DNA from 2 places in the Peribacillus sp. TH27 genome. Region 2 is predicted to be linked to the other one. Evidence: a T-box and tRNA genes for the amino acid it is inferred to sense, from the RefSeq annotation. Region 2 holds a T-box; the other holds one or more tRNA genes.
The links. A T-box is a leader RNA that pairs with one kind of tRNA and senses whether it is charged. The one in region 2 lies ahead of JFU24_RS24040 (valine--tRNA ligase), so its partner is inferred to be a tRNA-Val.
Positions count from the first base shown of each region.

Region 1: it encodes a tRNA-Val, which carries the amino acid that the T-box ahead of JFU24_RS24040 (valine--tRNA ligase) is inferred to sense. The anticodon was not compared.

Region 1 covers NZ_JAEKEV010000002.1:1,651,229-1,654,651, reverse strand. Annotated here, with positions in the region: gene JFU24_RS09355 (alpha/beta hydrolase) at 1-376, opposite strand, end outside; gene JFU24_RS09350 (phosphatidylglycerophosphatase A family protein) at 565-1,122, shown strand; gene JFU24_RS09345 (hypothetical protein) at 1,149-1,370, opposite strand; tRNA gene JFU24_RS09340 (tRNA-Val) at 1,577-1,648, shown strand; gene JFU24_RS09335 (type 1 glutamine amidotransferase domain-containing protein) at 2,062-2,586, shown strand; gene JFU24_RS09330 (YhgE/Pip domain-containing protein) at 3,032-3,423, shown strand, end outside.
Region 2 covers NZ_JAEKEV010000002.1:4,710,254-4,713,676, forward strand. Annotated here, with positions in the region: gene ysxE (spore coat protein YsxE) at 1-794, shown strand, start outside; gene JFU24_RS24035 (hypothetical protein) at 851-1,042, opposite strand; T-box leader at 1,279-1,508, shown strand; gene JFU24_RS24040 (valine--tRNA ligase) at 1,554-3,423, shown strand, end outside.

The DNA.
Region 1 (3,423 bases), 3.1 Mb from region 2:
TTAAAGCACGACCATGCCCCATTTGATAGGTTGGAAATTCATCATCTAAAAACGGAACAAGTTCATGGGCGAGAAAACGTATGTATTCAACGTGCTGTTCCCCATCTGGATGATATTTACGTCTGCGGTCAAATCGATCTTTATAAGGAATACCGACGACGATGATATTCTCAATTTCATCGTTCCCTAATAGTTCATCGGCTACGCGACCAATCCGTCCCATCTGAAAGTAATCACGGCCATCCTGAGCAATGACAAGCGAATATTTATATAGTGGAGAAAAATTAGCAGGCAAGTAAACAAGTAGCTCCAATTCTTCTGCTAAAGCTTCACTTTTAAACATGTACTCTTTTATCGTGCCTTTACGTAAACTCATTCTTCCGCACCTCTATAATTAATAATGAAAAACCACTTACTTGGCTATTTTATCACAGCTTCGCATCTTTTTCTCGTGACAAGAATTTCAAATAGAAAAATTTCATTTTATTTTCTGAAAATTTGAAATATAAGATGCTATAATGAAAGGATATAGAAAAATATTACAAAAAAAGAGGTGGCAGAGAAATGACAGATGTACACGTACACAGCAGGGAAGTAACAAGAGCGGCCAAGCAAACATTAATAGAACGTGGTGTCAGTGTGGAAGCCATTGCAGAAATTGTATATGAATTGCAGTTCCCTTACAAAGCTGATTTGAAATTGGAGGAATGCATTCGCGGCGTAGAGCGCGTTCTTTTAAAAAGGGAAATTCAACATGCTATTTTAGTCGGTGTGGAGCTTGATAAACTTGCTGAGCAAAAGAAGTTATCAGAACCGCTGCAATCAATTGTTGAATCGGATGAAGGCTTGTTCGGAGTGGATGAAACCATTGCCTTTGGTGCAGTTCTAGGCTACGGAAGCATTGCTGTGACAACCTTTGGACATTTAGATAAAAATAAAATAGGTGTCATTCACGAACTGGATAAGAAGCAAGAAGGAGTCGTTCATACATTCCTGGATGATATCGTTGCAAGTATTGCTGCGAGTGCCGCTTCAAGATTAGCACATCGTCTAAGAGATGAAGAAGAATCGTTAACTGAGAAAGAAAAGAACATTCAGGAAGAGGAAGAATTAATCGGTTAAATTTTTACGAAATAATACCATATTTTTCATCCGGATCTATCATACCTAGGTTTAATAAGGCGGGCAGAAAGAATATTGTCCATTTTAAATGTTCGTTTTGTCTGCCTTAGAAAACAATAGGCACGAATATGTCCTGGATTTATTTCAAGCACCTGAATTTTCCGCTGGGTAATCTTCCCTTGTTCGGAAAGATAAATAATCTCTAAGGGAATATTTCCCTCCATATGTTTACGAAGAATATATTTCATTTTTTATCACTCCTTAGCTTACTTTTATTATATGCGAACGTATGTTTTTTATGCAAATAAAAAAGAACGCTAGTTCGTATTTTTGGTAGAGAAATTCCTTTAAAGATAAACATAAAATTTTTTTGAAATAATTCGTTGACTTTTTATTAAAAAAACTTATAATAAATTATGTACTTAAGTAGTAGAACAAGCTAAATAATACATACGACTTGTTAGCTCAGTGGGAGAGCACTTCCTTGACAGGGAAGGGGTCGTGGGTTCGAATCCCTCACAGGTCATCCGAACGGCGGAAGCATTGTTAAGCAATGTTTTTGCCGTTTTTTATTTTATCATTTTACTATACAAAGAAGATCGTTACGTATAAACCTTACCCTCGAATATCTTGTTCGGGGGTTTTCTATGTCAATAGAATAGAATGGAACAGTGTCGATAATAGATATTTGAAAATGTAAATTTCTGTAGGAGGAAATGCTAGTTTCGGAGAAAAAATCATGAAAGACTAAAAATTCAATTGCAAGGAAAATATTAAAAAGGTAATTAAATGGTAAAATAACTGTGGGAACAGAGTAGCAAAAATAGATACTTTCATTGTTATATTAAAAGGTTAGCTGGTAGCAGGAAAGGGCAATATATGTGGAAGGATAGTAAAGTGAAGGGGAACCATGTATTTTAATAAAGAAGGAGAGATTACATGCGATTAGTAGGAAAGAAAATTATCAGTCTTGTGCACCATGATTTCGAAGATTTAGAGCTCTGGTATCCAATCTTGCGTTTAAAAGAAGAGGGAGCGATTGTTCACCTCGCTGGAGAAAAGGCAAATGAAACATATATTGGAAAATATGGTGTGCCTGCTGTATCAGATTTTGCATATAGTAGTATTAAAGCGGATGAATATGATGCCATCCTTGTCCCAGGAGGTTGGGCCCCTGATAAAATTCGTCGTTTTCCTGAAGTGATTACACTTATCCAGAACATGGAAGAAAGTAAAAAGCCAATCGGACAAATCTGTCATGCAGGATGGGTCTTAATCTCTGCTAAAATTTTGCAGGGGAAGAATGTTACGAGTACACCTGGTATTAGAGATGATATGGAGAATGCCGGGGCAACATGGATAGATAAGGCTGTTGTAGTAGACGGACATCTTGTATCCAGCAGACGTCCTCCAGATCTTCCAGATTATTTAAGAGAATTGATAAAAGTAATTGAAAAACGTTAAAACATAATATGACAAAAAAAGTGGTTTTTCCTCCTGGAGAAATCACTTTTTTATCAATGAATTTCTGATTAATTTTTAGAAAATATAATAAAGAACGAACCCGAAATGTTAGTAATTATGGTCTCAAAATTGTAACCGACTATACAGTAAAATTCAGGATACAGTAAACAAGGGCCTTGGGCACTGGTTGGGAAGTGTTATTGAGATGTTTGAAGGTAAGGTAAAAATCAGAAGAGGATAAAAAGTATTCGTACCAACTAGCAATTCTTTATTAAAAGAAATAAGTCAAAAAAAAGAAATAAGTCAAAACTCTAAGAAGCGGGTGTAGTTATCGACACCGGCTTCTTTTCAATATGGGGAAAGACTATGGATATGTTTACTTAGTATTGATCGAGACTATTTTTCGAATAATAGTAACAAAAAACTATTTGCGCGGGGGTAAGGTTTGAAAAATATTCGAGAAATTTTCATTGACGATTTAAAAAGTATTTATAGGAATTTGTTTGTCTGTATCGTTGTTGTTTTTCTAATGTTTATCCCGTCTATTTATGCTTGGTTTAACATTGTTGCTTCTTGGGACCCTTATGCAAATACGGAAGGAATCCTTGTCGGTGTTTCCAATAATGATAAAGGTACAGAGTTAAATGGTAAAGCCGTGAACTTAGGCAATGAAGTTATAGAGGGGCTAAAGGGGAATTCAGATTTAGGCTGGAGATTCACAACAGAAAAAGATGCCATTGCAAAGGTGAAAAAGGGAGATTATTACGCATCTATCATCATTCCAGCTGATTTTTCAGAACATATTGCGACCATCATGACAGATGACCCCATTAAAGC
Region 2 (3,423 bases):
TGTATTACCTGATGCCCTGGTTGAATAACGAGAGAAACGGAGAGCGTGATGAAAGCCATAAGCAAATGTTCAGGGAGCTTGCCCGGATGCATACGTTGTCTGTAAAAGAAATAGTAGTGGATATTGAGGAACGAGAATCTCATTATGAGCGAACATTGGATTCCTGGAATAACGAGAAGGATTTTATGGATGAGTATATTGATAGCTGTGAAAAGAAATGGTATATGTCTCCATTTGAAATGACGGTTTGTTCCTTTTTCACAGATATATCACAGGCACTGAGGTACTCGATTAAGAAGTTTGAAACGTGGTATGAAAAAACAAAGGAAAGTGAAAAAATCCGGACTGTTGTCACGCATGGAAAGGTCTCATTAAAGCATTTTGTTTATGATGAACGTGGATATGGTTACTTTATTAATTTCGAGAATTCGAATACGGCACCGCCTCATTTCGATTTACTCCCATTCCTAGTCAAATCGGCGAGGACCTATCCTGTCCAATGTGATGACTGTGTCGATTGGCTATATAACTATCTCCGTTATTTCCCGTTAAAAGAAGAAGAATTGCTGCTGATGCAAAGCTATCTTGCTTTTCCGGGATCGGCTCTAGATATAGTGAAGAATTATTCGGACGGCAGAGGCCATAGAACAGAACTAGATAATGTAACCCAACTGCAGCGGCAATTTTGGCTCCTGAAGAATATTGAATATATGGTGATGAAAATCGAAGATATTGAACAGAAGAAAAAGGCGGCTACTGAAGCTGTTAAAGAAGAGCAATCACCCCCAAGCTAAATATACATGATTGGATTACCTCCAGTCATGTATATTTTTTTTCTGTAGGGGAATAATTAAATCCATTCGAAATATAAAGACATAGCTAAGAAAATAAATGCGATTAGCAGAAGCATATCGAAGAAAGTAGGGAAAATCAGCGTCCGCAACCCTTGGAATACTATAAAAGGGATAATGAACTGCTGGCAAACACCGCGGAATTTTTTCATCCAAGGCGGTAAAGTATAAGGGGAATATTTTCGTTTCATATTATTACCTTCCTTTGTAGGACTTCTTATATTCTATGGGTATGAGGTGGAAAAGGTGAGAAAGCCGTCACAGGAACTTATCTTAGAGGATAGAATAAAGAAAAAGACTGAATGACAAGATTTAATAGCCTAAAGTGAGAATACTTTAAGAAAGTATTCGAAAGATGATTGACTGGAGCCCTATTTTTTTTGTACTATATACTATATGCGTTTAGTGATTTTACATATGAATATAAATGAATGCAAAGACCGGAAATAGTAAGATGAAATGCGCTTTTCAGAGAGGGAACCGTTGGTGAGAGGTTTCTAAGTTGGCAGCATCAGAAGTCGTCCGCGAGCAGTTTTCGTGAAAGTTATTTAGTAGCGATGGCCGGTGAAGAGCCGTTATCCCATTTGAGAGCCGAAGAAGATTCTTTTCTTTTTCGGAAAAAAGGTGGCACCGCGAACAACTTCCTTCGTCCTTTTGTGATGATGGAAGTTTTTTTTATGCCCTTAAAAGGAGGAAATGATTATGGAAGAGAACCAAATTTCGATGCCGACTAAATATGATCCGCAGACGATAGAGAAAGGCCGCTATAAGTGGTGGCTTGATGGAAAGTTTTTTGAAACAAAAGGTGATGACAAAAAAGAGCCATATACGATTGTCATTCCACCGCCGAACGTAACAGGTAAGCTGCACCTAGGCCATGCTTGGGATACAACACTTCAAGATATATTAACTCGCATGAAACGGATGCAAGGCTATGACGTTTTATGGTTGCCAGGTATGGACCATGCTGGTATCGCTACGCAAGCAAAAGTTGAACAAAAGCTTCGTGCAGAAGGCGTAAGCCGTTACGACTTAGGCCGTGAGAAGTTTGTAGAAGAAACATGGAAATGGAAAGAGGAGTATGCGAGTCATATCCGTGAACAATGGTCAAAGCTTGGTCTTGGTCTTGATTATACACGTGAGCGCTTCACGCTTGATGATGGGCTTTCTAAAGCGGTACGTGAAGTATTCGTGTCCCTTTATAACAAAGGCTTGATTTATCGCGGGGAATACATTATCAACTGGGATCCATCAACGAAAACAGCGTTATCTGATATCGAGGTTATTTACAAAGATGTTCAGGGCGCATTTTACCATATGAAATATCCATTAGTTGACGGATCAGGTGAAATTGAAATAGCTACAACTCGCCCAGAAACCATGCTTGGCGATTCTGCTGTTGCCGTACACCCTGAAGATGACCGTTATAAGCATTTAATCGGTAAAATGGTTTGCTTGCCAATTACAGGTCGAGAAATTCCGATTGTCGGTGATGATTATGTGGATATGGAATTCGGTTCTGGTGCGGTTAAAATTACACCTGCCCATGATCCGAATGACTTTGAAATTGGGAACCGTCACAATTTGGAGCGCATCCTTGTCATGCATGAAGACGGTTCGATGAATGAAAAGGCCGGTAAATACGAAGGTATGGACCGCTTCGAGTGCCGTAAGCAAATCGTCAAAGACCTTCAGGATGAAGGAGTACTCTTTAAAATAGAAGATCACCTTCACTCAGTTGGTCACTCAGAGCGAAGCGGTGCTGTTGTTGAACCATATCTTTCGACTCAATGGTTCGTCAAAATGCAACCTCTTGCGGATACATCAGTTGAGCTTCAAAAAGGGTCTGATGATGAAAAAGTTCATTTCGTTCCAGATCGATTCGAAAAAACGTATCTGCACTGGATGGAAAATATTCGCGACTGGTGTATTTCCCGTCAGCTTTGGTGGGGCCACCGCATTCCGGCTTGGTATCATAAGGAAACAGGCGAAGTGTATGTAGGACATGAAGAGCCTGCGGATGCTGAGAACTGGGAACAAGATACAGATGTTTTGGACACGTGGTTCAGCTCTGCTTTATGGCCGTTCTCAACTATGGGCTGGCCAGACAAAGATAGCGTTGATTTTAAACGATACTATCCAACCGGAGCACTTGTGACAGGCTATGATATCATTTTCTTCTGGGTTTCACGGATGATTTTCCAAGCACTTGAGTTCACGGGCGAACGTCCTTTTGAAGATGTACTGATTCACGGTCTTGTTCGTGACGAACAGGGACGCAAGATGAGCAAATCGCTTGGTAATGGAGTCGATCCGATGGATGTTATCGATCAATACGGTGCTGATTCCCTGCGTTACTTCTTATCAACGGGCAGCTCACCAGGTCAGGACCTTCGTTACAGCACCGAAAAAGTGGAAGCGGTTTGGAACTTCTCCAACAAAATCTGGAACGCATCCCGTTTTGCTTTAATGAATATGAATGGCATGACGTATGACGAAATCGATTTAAGCGGTGAAAAATCTGTAGCCGATAAATGGATTTTAACGCGTTTGAACGAAACGATTTCAAACG